DNA from 3 places in the Rhizobium sp. PRIMUS64 genome. Region 3 is predicted to be linked to each of the others. Evidence: predicted binding sites of a transcription regulator. Region 3 holds the regulator's gene; each other region holds the start of a gene.
The links. Region 3 encodes HrcA, which represses chaperone genes, less so after heat shock. Its sites were predicted from a motif close to GTTAGCACTCNCNNNNNGNGAGTGCTAAC; they were not measured.

Region 1: the regulator HrcA is predicted to act here: its motif matches at 3,629-3,657, upstream of groES (co-chaperone GroES).
Region 2: the regulator HrcA is predicted to act here: its motif matches at 1,832-1,860, upstream of groES (co-chaperone GroES).

Annotation. Positions count from the first base shown of each region.
Region 1 covers NZ_JALBGX010000023.1:44,729-49,807, reverse strand. Annotated here, with positions in the region: gene MOV76_RS12385 (SDR family NAD(P)-dependent oxidoreductase) at 1-345, shown strand, start outside; gene MOV76_RS12380 (SDR family oxidoreductase) at 338-1,087, shown strand; gene MOV76_RS12375 (hypothetical protein) at 1,068-1,325, opposite strand; gene groL (chaperonin GroEL) at 1,380-3,008, opposite strand; gene groES (co-chaperone GroES) at 3,168-3,482, opposite strand; gene MOV76_RS12360 (hypothetical protein) at 3,834-4,124, shown strand; gene MOV76_RS12355 (hypothetical protein) at 4,233-4,589, shown strand; gene MOV76_RS12350 (DUF2934 domain-containing protein) at 4,643-4,969, shown strand; gene MOV76_RS12345 (HD domain-containing protein) at 4,975-5,079, shown strand, end outside.
Region 2 covers NZ_JALBGX010000098.1:15,361-20,439, forward strand. Annotated here, with positions in the region: gene groL (chaperonin GroEL) at 1-1,405, opposite strand, end outside; gene groES (co-chaperone GroES) at 1,478-1,774, opposite strand; gene MOV76_RS28575 (TIGR01459 family HAD-type hydrolase) at 2,139-2,987, shown strand; gene MOV76_RS28580 (bifunctional riboflavin kinase/FAD synthetase) at 3,002-3,985, shown strand; gene ileS (isoleucine--tRNA ligase) at 4,271-5,079, shown strand, end outside.
Region 3 covers NZ_JALBGX010000078.1:24,820-29,898, forward strand. Annotated here, with positions in the region: gene MOV76_RS25545 (nucleoside hydrolase) at 1-131, shown strand, start outside; gene grpE (nucleotide exchange factor GrpE) at 171-803, opposite strand; gene hrcA (heat-inducible transcriptional repressor HrcA) at 915-2,003, opposite strand; gene rph (ribonuclease PH) at 2,132-2,851, shown strand; gene MOV76_RS25565 (VOC family protein) at 2,848-3,273, shown strand; gene rdgB (RdgB/HAM1 family non-canonical purine NTP pyrophosphatase) at 3,274-3,918, shown strand; gene hemW (radical SAM family heme chaperone HemW) at 3,928-5,079, shown strand, end outside.

The DNA of each region.
Region 1 (5,079 bases), on a different contig from region 3:
GTTACCGGGCGGATTGTCAACGTGACCTCGGTCGATGCTTTCAAGGCTCATCCCCAGAATGCGCATTACGCCGCAACCAAGGCGGCTGTCGTCAGTCTGACGAAATCCTTTGCCCAGGAATGCGCCAAGGACCAGATCCTTGTCAATTCCGTCGCTCCTGCCGGTTTTGCGACGGATCGCGCCCGGGAGCTGGGATTTCTTCCGGAGCTGGCCAAGGCCAGCGCGCTTGGCCGCGCGGCCGAGCCGGTCGAAATGGCGGAGTGGATCGTCATGATGGCATCGAGCCGCAACACCTATGCCACCGGCGAAAATGTCGTCGTCAGCGGAGGCTATATCTATGTCTGAGCCGCTGCCCTATCAGGTCGCCCTTGTCACCGGTGCGACGAGCGGCATCGGTCGCGCCACCGTCGGCAAACTACGCGAGATGGGGCTGACGGTTTATGCCGTTGGCCGAAACGCAGAGGCGCTCGAGGAACTGGCGCGAGAAAGCGGGGCGAAGCCGGTCCGTGCCGATGTGCGCGATACCGCCGAAATCGTCAAGCAGCTTCACGGAACAGACGTCGACATCCTGGTCAACAATGCCGGCATTCTCTCGACACGGGCGACATTCAGCGAGATCGAACCGTCCGAGATCGATGCCATGATCGACATCAATCTCAAAGCCCCGATGCATCTGACCCGCGCATTCCTGCCTGCTATGGTCGAGCGAAAGCGCGGCCACCTGATCTATATCGGTTCGAGCGGCGGCCAGGCACCCTATCCGAACATGGCGGCCTACGGCCCGTCGAAGGCCGGGCTCAGCCTGTTTTGCGACAATCTGCGCTGCGACCTGCTCGGGACCTCGGTTCGAGTGACCGAGGTGGTGCCGGGCCGTGTTCAGACGGAGCTTTATCGAACCGCAATAGCGGGCAACCAGGCGCGGACCCTGCTTTATGACGGCTACCGTCCGATCCAGCCTTCCCACATCGCCTCGATCATCTCGAACGCCATCGAGCTTCCCGTCTTCGTCGACGTCGCCAGGATAGAGGTCTTCCCGACGGACCAGGCGACCGGCGGCGGCAGCATGGTCAAATTCCCTGAGCAGTAGGCGGGCGCTCGCTCGCTTCGAAGAGGCCGCGGGCCGCCTCGACCATCGACTGCAGGTGATCGGGGTCGCGCACGCCCTGTCGGTAGAGCTCGATGACGATGCTCGCCATTCGTTCGGCTTCGTCGCTGTCCCTTGCCACCCCGTAATCGGCGCTGAGCCTGTCGAAGACGCGCTGGCAGGTTTCAAGATCGCGGGAGTCCAGCGGCACCTGCGATCGGTTTTTGATCGTTTGAACCATCTCTATTCCCTCGGATGAGGCCCGCCCGGCGAGGCCGGCGGGCCGGCAAACGCCTTAGAAGTCCATGCCGGGGCCGGCGGGCATTGGCGGCGGCGCGTCCTTCTTGGGCTTCTCGGCGATCATGGCTTCCGTCGTGACGAGGAGGCCGGCGATGGAGGCCGCATCCTGCAGCGCGGTGCGAACCACCTTGGCCGGATCGATGACGCCCTGTGCATAAAGGTCGCCATATTCGCCCGTCTGAGCGTTCCATCCGTAGGAGAACTCGCTTTTCTCGCGCAGCTTGCCGACAATGACCGAGCCTTCCGCTCCGGCGTTTTCGGCGATCTGGCGAGCCGGCGCCTCGACCGCGCGGCGAACGATGTCGACACCGACGCGCTGGTCACCATTGGCGGTCTTGACGGCGTCGAGCGCCTTGACGGCGCGCAGCAGCGCCACACCGCCGCCCGGCAGAATGCCTTCCTCGACCGCCGCGCGGGTTGCGTGAAGCGCGTCGTCGACGCGATCCTTCTTCTCCTTCACTTCGACTTCCGTCGAGCCGCCGACGCGGATGACGGCAACGCCGCCAGCGAGCTTGGCAAGACGTTCCTGCAGCTTCTCGCGGTCATAGTCGGATGTGGTCTCTTCGATCTGGGCCTTGATCTGGGCCACACGACCTTCGATGTCGGACTTGGCGCCCGAACCGTCGACGATTGTGGTGTTCTCCTTCTCGATCGACACCTTCTTGGCTCGGCCGAGCATGTCGAGCGTGACGGATTCAAGCTTGATGCCGAGATCTTCGGAGATGACGGTGCCGGCGGTCAGGATGGCGATGTCTTCGAGCATGGCCTTGCGGCGGTCGCCGAAGCCGGGCGCCTTGACGGCAGCGATCTTGAGGCCACCGCGCAGCTTGTTGACAACGAGGGTTGCCAGGGCTTCGCCTTCGACATCTTCAGCGATGATGAGCAGCGGCTTGCTGGACTGGACGACGGCTTCGAGAACCGGCAGCATCGACTGCAGGTTCGAGAGCTTCTTCTCGTGGATGAGGATATAAGGGTCTTCGAACTCCACCCGCATCTTGTCGGCATTAGTCACGAAGTAGGGGCTGAGATAGCCGCGATCGAACTGCATGCCTTCGACAACTTCGAGTTCGGTTTCGGCGGTCTTGGCTTCTTCGACGGTGATGACGCCATCATTGCCGACCTTTTCCATGGCTTCCGCCAAAAAGCGGCCGATTTCGGCATCGCCATTGGCGGAGATCGTGCCGACCTGGGCGATTTCGGAATTGTTTGAGATCTTGCGGGCATTGGCCTTCAGTTCCGCGACGATGGCGGCGACCGCAAGATCGATGCCGCGTTTCAGGTCCATCGGGTTCATCCCTGAGGTAACTGCCTTGGCGCCCTCCTTGACGATCGCCTGGGCCAGCACCGTTGCGGTGGTGGTGCCGTCGCCGGCAATGTCGCTGGTCTTCGAAGCAACTTCGCGGACCATCTGGGCGCCCATATTCTCGAACTTGTCTTCGAGTTCGATTTCCTTGGCGACCGAAACCCCGTCCTTGGTGATGCGCGGGGCGCCGAACGACTTGTCGATCACGACGTTGCGGCCCTTCGGGCCGAGGGTCGCCTTCACGGCGTTGGCCAGGATGTCGACGCCACGCAACATCTTCTCGCGGGCTTCGGTGCTGAATTTGATTTCTTTAGCAGCCATGTCCTCACTCCTTCATAGGCAGCCAGAGCAATTCCAGGAAAAGTGCGTAGCGGTTTTTCCGTTCGGAATTGCGTCAGAAATAAAAGCTTGGAGCGGTTCTGCGTTTCCATGAAAAGCTGATGCGCTCCTGCCCTGCATTGACTGATGTCCGCAGGGATCTCATGCGGCCTGCTTCTTTTCGCCCTGGGCTTCGATGATGCCCATCACGTCGCTTTCCTTCATGATCAGCAGGTCTTCGCCGTTGATCTTGATCTCGGTACCGGACCATTTGCCGAATAGGATGCGATCGCCGGCCTTGACGTCGAGCGCCTGTATCTGGCCGGCGTCGTTGCGTGCGCCGGGGCCGACGGCGATGACCTCGCCTTCCTGCGGTTTCTCCTTGGCGGTATCGGGAATGATGATGCCGCCCTTGGTCTTTTCCTCTGAATCGACCCGGCGGACGAGAATGCGGTCATGAAGCGGTCGGAACGACATGTCTTCCTCCATCGACAAACAATGATGACGTTGTTCCCTAGCCGGACCGGATGACCAATCCGGGCGGGTGCGCAGCGCGCGAGCCGCGAGCCGTGCGAGAATGATTTGGTTCGACGGCTTTGCAATTCAAGAGGGATGAAAGAAAAATTAGCACTCCCTGCCCGTGAGTGCCAACGCCTGGCAGGGAACAGAAAATCGGCTCCCGCGTTCGAATGATGAAGGCGATGGCGCCGTACCGGAGGCGAGTTCGAGCTATACTGAACTTGAATCCGGATTTCGGCGTTCCCAACTCTTTGATGATCGAGGCTTAATGAGCTCGAGCAGCGTCCCACGTCTTTTGGAGTGAGTGACATGGAAGAGAAGACCAACATAATCAAAGACCTCAGTATCGAAGAACGCGAGGAAATCCTCGTCGATATCGCTAGAACGCTGGAGGACACGGCGCGTGAGGCCTACGTCGAAGGCAATACGCATTTCGCGACGCTTTCCAACAACATGGCTGAAGCGATCCGCGTCAATGCCGATGAACTCGCCCGTGACGATCCAGAAAATGCCGAGCTCGTATTTCAGCAGGCGACGGCGATGATCTCGCAATTCGAGGCCGTGCACCCCTATCGAATGGTGAGTATGGCCGTTCATTGATTGCCGCCCGGACGGTGCGGCTCGATCGCCCGCTCAAATCAATCGCAACCCACGCGGAACTCTCACTGCTTGCAAAGGTTATTGGATCACAACATCGAGAGGTGATCCATGATGACTTCCAGATCCAACGTGCCGCCCGAGAGCGGGACAGATGACGCTCGTTCCGCCGATACGGAGCGAGCCGAGACCGATCGCAAGCGAGCATTGGAAAATGCCCGGCGCAACGTGAGTTCGACATCAGATCGCGATAGCGGCACTGAAACCCCAAGCCTGAAGCTTGCGAAAGAATATCTCAGCCTTGGCGGCCACCGTCGGTCCATGATCGACGACAACATCACCGATGTTCGCCAATGGGATGAGGATCCACCCGAGGCCGAGCGGTTCTGGAAGGAACGGGTGGAGACGCTTTCGAAGGGCAAGCGCAAACAGGTGGAGGATTTTCTTCCAACCGTCAACACGCCGTGAAAGCGACTGGGCCCGTTCCTCGGATGGCTCATCAAATGCCCTTGGAGGCGATCATGGCTATAGACAAGCACGAGCAGATCCGTCGCCGTGCCTACGAGATCTGGGAGGCCGAGGGCCGCCCGGATGGCGCCGACGAGCGCCATTGGCTTCAAGCCTGCGACGAACTTGCCGGCGAGGATGAGCATGAGACGCTGCAGAACCTGCTCGATGAAGACGATAGGGATGATGCAGCGCTGCTTCAAGGCGCCGGTGAGAGCGGCGATCTCGATCGGCGGCCGGCGAGGCCTGTCCAGGCCGCCGTGGCTCCCGTCCCTGGCATCGAGATGACGACGGGCGAAAAGCCTTCCCGACGGAAGATCAGGAAGACCGAGGGACCGTGATCGCCATGCAGCATCTCGACCATGCCATCCAGATTGCTCTTACGGCCCATGAAGGTAAGGCGGACAAAACCGGCCGGCCGTTCTTCGAGCACTGCCAGCGGGTAGCCCTT
Region 2 (5,079 bases), on a different contig from region 3:
GGACCTTGCCGACAACGATCGAGGCTTCGTCGCCTGCGTTTTCAGCGATCTGACGAACGAGCGACTGCAGGGCGCGGCGAACGATGTTGATGCCGGCTTCCTGGTCGTCGTTTGCACCCTTGACGGTGATCTTCGTGGAGGAGCGGAGCAGAGCGATACCGCCGCCGGGGACGATGCCTTCCTGAACAGCAGCGCGGGTCGCGTTGAGCGCGTCGTCGATGCGGTCCTTCTTTTCCTTCACTTCAACTTCCGTCGAGCCGCCGACGCGGATGACGGCAACGCCGCCAGCGAGCTTGGCAAGGCGTTCCTGCAGCTTCTCGCGGTCGTAGTCGGAGGTGGTTTCTTCGATCTGAGCCTTGATCTGGGCAACACGGCCTTCGATGTCTGTCTTGGCGCCCGAACCGTCGACGATCGTCGTGTTTTCCTTGGAGATCGAAACCTTCTTGGCACGGCCGAGCATGTCGAGCGTGACGGATTCGAGCTTGATGCCGAGATCTTCAGAGATGACAGTGCCGCCCGTCAGGATGGCGATGTCTTCGAGCATGGCCTTGCGGCGGTCGCCGAAGCCAGGAGCCTTGACGGCAGCGATCTTGAGACCACCGCGCAGCTTGTTGACGACGAGCGTTGCGAGGGCTTCGCCTTCGACGTCTTCAGCGACGATGAGGAGCGGCTTGCCGGTCTGGACGACAGCTTCGAGAACCGGGAGCATCGACTGCAGGTTCGAGAGCTTCTTCTCATGAAGGAGAATGAAGACGTCTTCGAGGTCTGCGATCATCTTTTCCGGGTTGGTCACGAAGTAGGGGCTGAGGTAGCCGCGGTCGAACTGCATGCCTTCGACGACTTCGAGTTCGGTTTCGGCGGTCTTGGCTTCTTCAACCGTGATGACGCCTTCGTTGCCGACCTTCTGCATGGCTTCAGCAATGTCGAGACCGACCTGCTTGTCGCCATTGGCCGAAATCGTGCCGACCTGTGCAACTTCTTCCGAGGTGGAGATCTTCTTGGCCTTGGCCTGGAGATCCTTCACGACGTCAGCAACAGCAAGATCGATGCCGCGCTTCAGGTCCATCGGGTTCATGCCGGCGGCAACGGCCTTGTTGCCTTCGCGAACGATCGCCTGGGCAAGAACGGTTGCAGTCGTGGTGCCGTCGCCGGCGATGTCGTTGGTCTTCGAAGCAACTTCGCGGACCATCTGGGCGCCCATGTTTTCGAACTTGTCTTCGAGTTCGATTTCCTTGGCGACCGAAACGCCGTCCTTGGTGATGCGCGGAGCGCCGAAGGACTTGTCGATGATGACGTTACGGCCCTTCGGGCCGAGCGTTACCTTCACTGCATCGGCGAGAATGTCGACGCCACGCAGCATCTTTTCGCGCGCGGTGCGGCCAAACTTGATTTCTTTAGATGCCATATTCTTAACTCCTGAATTCGAGTTGTTCGGGCAAAGAGCCCGTCAGCCATTTCGGGAAAGCAGGTCGGCCGATCAGCCGATAATGCCCATAATGTCGGCTTCCTTCATGATCAGAAGGTCTTCGCCGTCGATCTTGACTTCGGTGCCGGACCACTTGCCGAACAGGATGCGGTCGCCAGCCTTGACGTCGAGTGCGACAACCTTGCCGGACTCATCGCGCGCGCCGGAGCCGACGGCGACGATTTCGCCTTCCTGCGGCTTTTCCTTGGCGGTATCGGGAATGATGATGCCACCCTTGGTCTTGGCTTCGGACTCAACGCGGCGAACAACGACGCGGTCGTGAAGGGGGCGGAAGTTGGTGCTTGCCATTGTCTAATCCCTCGATCGAATGACATTCGCGGACCGGAGTGGCCCACATGGATAGGTGTTAGCACTCCCTTGCGGTGAGTGCTAGCGACGAGCATTTAGGGATGGCTCCGAAAGGAGTCAATGAGAGCAATCACGAATTTTTGCGCCGGAATTGTGAAGAGGCCGGAGAATAGTCGGAGATTGCGGCCGAAACCCGGCGCAGCCGTACCCCTCCGCCTCGGGATGGGATCGTCAAGCTTTGCCCATCCACTCCCGCCGATCGCCGGTCGAAATCTTCCCATTGGCCGGCAGCAAAGAAAATGCCTTGCCATCGCCTTGCGCCTTTGCAATGTCACCGGTGACTGAAGCAAATCGGGAAATCGGAATGGCGAAGCGGATAGAAAACTTCTCGGAGATAACAAGTCACTATGATGTGGTGCTCTGTGATGTCTGGGGCGTCGTTCACAACGGCGTCGATCCGTTCCCGAAGGCGGCAACCGCCCTTGAAGCGGCACGTGAGAGTGGCGTCGCCGTCGTCCTCATCACCAATTCGCCGCGTCTTTCCTGGCAGGTGGTCGAGCAGCTGCGCCAGATCGGCGTTCCCGACAGCGCCTATGACAAGATCGTCACCTCGGGTGACGTCACGCGAGGGCTGATCTCCGAAGGGCCGAAGACGGTCTTTCTGCTCGGCCCGGAGCGCGACAAGGCGCTTCTCGAAGGCATTGGCGTCGAGCGCCGGCCGGCGGGCGAAGCGCAATCGCTGGTCTGCACCGGCTTTTTCGACGACGAGACCGAGAAGCCGGAGGATTACACCGACATGCTTCTCAACTTCAAAGCCCGCGACGTGCCGATGATCTGCGCCAATCCCGACCTCATCGTCGAGCGCGGCCATCGCATCATCCCCTGCGCCGGCGCCATGGCCGCCTATTACGAACAGCTCGGTGGCAGCACCCGCATCGCCGGCAAGCCGCACCGGCCGATCTACGAGGCGACGCTGGCCGCTGCCCGCGAGCTTCGCGGCGATTTCCCCGTCGACCGAGTGCTGGCGATCGGCGACGGCATGCCGACCGATGTGCGCGGTGCCTTGAATTATGGCCTCGACCTTCTTTACATCAGCGGCGGTATCCACGCCAGGGAATACACCCTCAACGGCGAAACCGACGAGGCGATCCTCAACGCCTATCTCGAACGGGAGAAAGCCGCGCCGAAGTGGTGGATGCCACGCCTTGCATGAAGAGAAGCCAGCCGATGACCGTCTTCCACCGCAATGAAACCCGGGAACCCTTGCCCGCCCATCTGAAGGGCGGCGTCATTGCCATCGGTAATTTCGACGGCGTGCACCGCGGCCATCAATCGGTGCTGAGCCGCGCGCTCGAAATCTCCAAGGCGCGCGGTATCCCCGCTTTGGTGCTGACCTTCGAGCCGCATCCGCGCACGGTCTTTCGGCCGCAGGCGCCGGTCTTCCGCCTGACGCCCGCGCCGCTGAAGGCCCGCATCCTGGAAACGCTGGGTTTCAGCGCCGTCATCGAGTATCCCTTCGACTACGAATTCTCGCAGCGCTCGGCCGATGATTTCATCCATTCGATCCTGAAGGATTGGCTCGGCGCCTCCGAAGTCGTCACCGGCTTCGATTTCCATTTCGGCCGCGGCCGCGAGGGCGGTCCCGCCTTCCTGATGAATGCCGGCCATAGCTACGGCTTCGGCGTCACCTTGATCGATGCCTTCCGCGACGAAAACGCCGATGTCGTCTCTTCAAGCCATATCCGCGCGCTCCTGAAGGAGGGCAGCGTCAGCGAAGTCGCCGGCATGCTGGGCTACCGCTACACGGTGGAAGCCGAGGTGATCGACGGCGAAAAGCTCGGCCGCCAGCTCGGTTTTCCCACAGCCAACATGCGCCTGCCGCCGGAGGTCGATCTTGCCGCCGGCATCTACGCCGTCCGCTTCCGCCGTCAGGACGGCACGCTCCACGATGCCGTCGCAAGCTACGGCCGCCGCCCGACGGTGACGGAAAACGGCGCACCGCTGCTCGAAACCTATCTTTTCGATTTCAGCGGCGATCTCTACGGCCAGCTCTGCTCAGTCTCCTTCTTCGGCTATATCAGACCCGAGCTGAAATTCGACGGCCTCGATCCGCTCGTCGCCCAGATCAAACGCGATGAGGAAGAGGCGAGGGCGCTGCTTGCGGGTGTTACGCCGCTCAGTGCGCTTGATGGGAAACTGTGCTTTTCCTGAGGTCGCCTTGAGTGCGGCTGTCGCTGGGACACCGTCAATTCCAGCCGTTGATGCCGATTGCTAGCCGCCAATTCTTCTCTTCCTTTTCCCGGCAAAAACGCCTATGAACCGGCGCGATGACGAAATTTCGGCTGGCAATGATGATGCGAATTATCGGCCCGGCCTTCCGCGCGCGCTAAGCGGCCGGAAGGTCCGGGTTTTCAGCGCTTGGAAACGAGCGCTTCCGCCACCAGCTATTTCACGCCCGTTGCGCCCTTTCCGGGCCGCCAGAAACGATTGCCAGACATGACCGACACAGCCGAAAAGATCGACTATTCGAAGACCCTCTATTTGCCCGAGACTGATTTCCCCATGCGCGCCGGCCTGCCGCAGAAGGAGCCGGAACTCGTCAAGCGCTGGCAGGAGATGGGTCTCTACAAGAAACTGCGCGCTTCCGCCGCCGGCCGCGAGAAATTCGTCCTTCACGACGGTCCGCCCTATGCCAACGGCAACATTCATATCGGCCACGCGCTGAACAAGATCCTCAAGGACGTCATCAACCGTTCGTTCCAGATGCGCGGCTACGACGCCAATTACGTGCCCGGCTGGGATTGCCACGGCCTGCCGATCGAATGGAAGATCGAAGAGAAGTACCGCGAGAAGGGCAAGAACAAGGACGAGGTCCCGGTCAATGAATTCCGCCGGGAATGCCGTGAATTTGCCGCCGGCTGGATCAAGGTCCAGGCAGAAGAGTTCAAGCGTCTCGGCATCGAGGGTGACTTCGACAATCCCTATACGACGATGAACTTCCACGCGGAATCGCGCATCGCCGGCGAACTCTTGAAGATCGCCGCAAGCGGTCAGCTTTATCGCGGCTCCAAGCCGATCATGTGGTCGGTCGTCGAGCGCACGGCGTTGGCCGAGGCTGAGGTCGAGTATCATGATTATGAGAGCGACACGATCTGGGTGAAATTCCCCGTCGTCGAAGTTGTTGAGTATGAGCATCCCGATGGACGCATGTACCATGACGTTTCGTTAGAAGAGGCGAAGGCTGTTGATCCGTCGGCCGTTTCCTATCGCGAACAATCAATCAGGAACCGTGATCTCCTTGGTGC
Region 3 (5,079 bases):
AACTCACCATCGGCATGACGGTCGTCGACTGGTGGCATGTGACCGAGCGCAAGCGCAATGCCAGGGTCATGCGCCATGTCGATGCGGACGGCTTCTTCGATCTGCTGATCGAACGCTTCGCCCGCATCTGATCCTTTGGCCTCCCTCTCCCGAGGGAGAGGGAAATGATATCAGGCGTCCTTCTCGTCGAAGACAGAGTTGGTTTCGGCTTCGGCCGGCTTCGGGCCGCCCTTGGCGACGCCGACCATGGCCGGGCGCAGCACGCGCTCGCCGATGGTGAAGCCTGCCTGCACGACCTGGACGACCGTGTTGTTCGGCACGTCCGGGTTCGGCACCTCGAACATCGCCTGATGGAAATTCGGATCGAACTTCTGGCCAACCGGCTCCAGCTTGCGAACGCCATGGCGCTCGAGAGCCGACAGCATGGCGCGCTCGGTCATCTCGACACCCTCGATCAGCGTGCTCAGGCCGGCATCGGCCGCAGCCTTGGTCTCCGGAGAGATGGCATCAAGCGCGCGGCGCAGATTGTCCGAGACGGCGAGCATGTCGCGCGCGAAACCCGCGACGGAATAGGACTTGGCATCCTTCACCTCGCGCTCGGTGCGCCGGCGCAGATTGTCCATCTCGGCAGCAAGGCGCAGATAGCGGTCGCGTAGTTCGCCGTTTTCGGCTTTCAGAAGCTCGATCGGGTCCGGCTGGGCGGGCTCTTGCTGCGCAGTTTCGTTCTCGACGTAGGCGGCAGCGTCGGCTGCGGCATCGGCCGCAGTTGCGTCAGGTCCGTTTTTCGTCGTGTCATCGGTCATGACGGTCTCCGGTTGGTGTCTTCAGATGCGCCCGATATCGAGGTTTGACCGAAAAAAATCAAGTCTGCGTGACAAAGAAGCGAAAATTCCGCACACTTGATAGCTGCTTCGTCAAAGCTGATTGCGCGAAAGTCGGGAGACGAGTTGGGCTGTATAGTCCACCATTGGCACGATGCGGGAATAATTGAGCCGCGTCGGGCCAATGACGCCGACGGCGCCGACGATGCGATCATCATCATCACGATAGGGCGCGACGATCAGCGACGAGCCGGACAGCGAGAAGAGCTTGTTTTCCGAACCGATGAAGATGCGCACCCCCGAACCGCTTTCGGCGAGATTGAGAATCTCGATCAGGCTGTCCTTCTTCTCGAGATCGTCGAACAGCAGGCGCAGCCGGTCGAGATCCTCGGCGCCGGCCAGGCCCTCGAGCAGGTTGGCGCGGCCGCGGATGATCAGCTGAGCGGGCTTTCCCTCGTCCGGGCTGCCGGACCAGACAGCGATGCCGCGCTCGACGAGATCGCGCGACAGGGCATCGAGCTCGTGGCGGACATCGTCCTTCAGCCGGCTTAATTGCTTGCGAAGCTCCGGCAGGGTCTGACCGGACATGTGGGCATTGAGAAAATTCGCCGCCTCCGTCAGCTGCGAGGAGGTGACGCCCGCCGGCAGCTCGATGATGCGGTTTTCCACCTGATCGTGATCGCCGACGAGCACGGCCAGCGCCTTTGTCGGTTCGAGCCGGATGAACTCGACATGTTTCAGCACCGGATCGCTTTTCGAGGTGATGACAAGGCCGGCACCGCGCGAAATGCCGGATAGCATGCGGCTTGCCTCGTTCATCATCGATTCGACAGGGTTGCCGCCGCTTTCGGCCCGCACCTGCCGGTCGATGTTGGCGCGCTCCTCGGCGGAGAGGTCGCCGACCTGCATGAAGGCATCGACGAAGAAGCGCAGGCCGATCTGGGTCGGCAGCCGGCCGGCGCTGACATGCGGCGAATAGATCAGGCCGAGCTCTTCGAGATCGCTCATGACGTTGCGCACCGAGGCCGGCGACAGCGACATCGGCAGCAGCCGGGACAGGTTGCGCGAACCGAGCGGCTCGCCGCTTTCCAGATAACCTTCGACGATGCGACGAAAAATTTCCCTGGAGCGCTCGTCCAGCGCAGCTACGGCATCCGAAACCGACGTCGACCTGATGCCCATGAAGCTTTCGAACCCGCGCTGATGATACTTCCCGAAAAGTAAGTCAAACTCGCACCCGTGGCAAAAGGGAATTTGCAAATGAGCGCCGCCAATCGTAGAAGCGGTCAAATAAACTCCAGGAGATAAGAATGCGGCCTTCAGGCAGAAAAATCGACCAGATGCGCAAGGTCTCGTTCGAGCGCAATTTTTCCAAGCACGCGGAAGGCTCCTGCCTGGTGAAGTTCGGCGATACGCATGTGCTCTGCACGGCGAGCCTCGAAGAAAAGACGCCGCCATGGCTGCGCAATACCGGCAAGGGCTGGGTCACGGCCGAATACGGCATGCTGCCGCGGGCGACCGGCGAACGCATGAAGCGCGAGGCCGCCGCTGGCAAGCAGGGCGGCCGCACCCAGGAAATCCAACGGCTGATCGGCCGGTCACTGCGTGCCGTCGTCGACCTGCAGGCGCTCGGCGAACGGCAGATCACGCTCGATTGCGACGTCATCCAAGCCGATGGCGGCACGCGGACCGCTTCGATCACCGGCGGCTGGATCGCGCTTTACGACTGCCTGAAATGGATGGAAAGCCGCAACATGATCAAGGTCGACCGGGTCCTGAAGGATCACGTCGCCGCCATCTCCTGCGGCATCTTCGCCAGCCAGCCGGTGATCGATCTCGATTACCTCGAGGACTCCTCGGCCGAGACCGATGCGAACTTCGTCATGACGGGCACTGGTGGGATTGTCGAGATCCAGGGAACGGCCGAAGGCACGCCGTTCAGCGAAGGCGAATTCACCTCGCTGATGCAGCTTGCCAGAAACGGCATCGGCGAACTCGTGGCGCTGCAGAAGCAAGCCGTCGAAGGATGAACCCCATGCTGGAAGGCATGTTGGAAACGGCGCTCTATGCGCGGGATCTCGACCAGGCCGAGACGTTCTACGAAGACGTTCTCGGACTTGAAAAGATCGCCCGCGCCGCCAACCGGCATGTCTTCTTCCGCTGCGGGCCAGGCGTTCTCTTGATCTTCAACCCCGAGCAAACGGTGAAGCCGCCGGCGCCTGAAGCACTGCAGGTGCCGCCGCATGGCGCGACCGGCGAGGGCCATGCCTGTTTCCGGGTGTCCGGCCGCAATATCGATGCCATGGCCGAACGGCTGAAGGCGGCGGGTGTCGCGATCGAATCCGAGGTGCGCTGGCCGAACGGCGGCCGCTCGATCTATTTCCGCGATCCGGCCGGCAACAGCCTGGAATGCGCGGAGGCTAAAATCTGGGGCATCGAACAGGATATCTGAATGCGCAAGCTTGAAACGAAGACCATCGTCGTTGCCAGCCACAATGCCGGCAAGATCCGCGAGATCCAGGAATTGATCGGGCCGCTCGGCTTCACCGCCAAATCGGCCGCCGAGCTGAACTTCGTCGAACCGGATGAGACCGGCACGAGCTTCGAGGAGAATGCGACGATCAAGGCGGTCGCCTCGGCCAATGCCGCCGGCATGCCGGCGCTTTCGGACGATTCCGGGCTGGTGGTCGACGCACTCGGCGGCGATCCCGGTGTCTACACCGCCAATTGGGCGGAGAAGGCCGATGGCACGCGCGATTTCGACATGGCGATGGGCAAAGTGGAAAAGGCGCTGCAGGATGCGGGCGCGACAAAGCCGGAACAGCGCACGGCGCGTTTCATCAGCGTGCTCTGCCTCGCCTGGCCGGATGGGCACACGGAGCTGTTCCGCGGCGAGGTGGAAGGCAACGTCGTCTGGCCGCCGCGGGGCACCCAGGGCTTCGGCTACGATCCGGTGTTCCAGCCTGAGGGCTACGGCATCACCTTCGGCGAAATGAGCGGCGAAGAAAAACACGGCTGGAATGTCGGCAAGCCGCAAGCGCTGTCGCACCGGGCCCGCGCCTTCAAACTCTTTGTCGAAACCTGCCTGGAGGCATAAGGTCGGTCCGTGGTCAATCTCGACACGCCAAGCATCTCGCGCGACGCGGCCCTGCTGCCCGATACCGGCGAGCCGGGCTTCGGCGTCTATGTGCATTGGCCCTTCTGCGCGGCGAAGTGTCCCTATTGCGACTTCAACAGCCATGTGCGCCACCAGCCGGTGGATCAGGAGCGCTTTACATCAGCCTTCCTGACGGAGATGGCGACGGTCCGATCCATGAGCGGGCCGAAGACGGTGACGAGCATCTTCCTCGGCGGCGGCACCCCCTCGCTGATGAAGCCGGAAACGGTTTCGGCCATTCTCGACGGCATTGCACGGCACTGGCATGTGCCTGCCGGTATCGAGATCACCATGGAGGCCAACCCTTCGAGCGTCGAGGCCGAACGCTTCCGCGGCTATCGGGCGGCCGGCGTCAATCGCGTCTCGCTCGGCGTGCAGGCGCTGAATGACCGGGATCTGAAATTCCTCGGCCGGCTGCATGATGTCGCCGACGCGCTGAAGGCAATAAGGCTGGCCCGCGACATTTTTCCGCGCATGTCCTTCGACCTGATCTATGCCCGGCCCGACCAGACGGTCGAGGAATGGGAAAAGGAGCTGAAGGAGGCGATCTCCTACGCGGTCGACCATCTTTCGCTCTATCAGTTGACCATCGAGGAAGGCACGCCCTTCTACGGCCTGCACAAGGCCGGCAAGCTGATCGTACCGGACGGCGAGCAATCGGCGCTGCTCTACGAGGCGACGCAGGAGATCACCGCGCGCGAGGGCATGCCGGCCTATGAGGTTTCCAATCATGCCCGGCCGGGGGCTGAAAGCCGGCATAACCTGACCTACTGGCGCTACGGCGATTATGCCGGCATCGGTCCAGGCGCCCATGGCCGGTTGACGCGTGGCCCGGAGAAGCTCGCGACGGCGACCGAGCGCAAGCCGGAAACCTGGCTCGACATGGTCGAGCGTGACGGGCACGGCATTCTCGACGAGGAGCGGCTCGGCTTCGAGGAACAGTCCGACGAGCTGTTGCTGATGGGGCTGCGGCTCAGGGAAGGCGTCGATCTTGCCCGCTGGCAGCAGCTTTCGGGCCGCGACCTCGACCCGAAACGCGAGGAATTCCTGCTCGAACACAAATTCATCGAGCGGATCGGCAATTCACGGCTGCGTTGCACG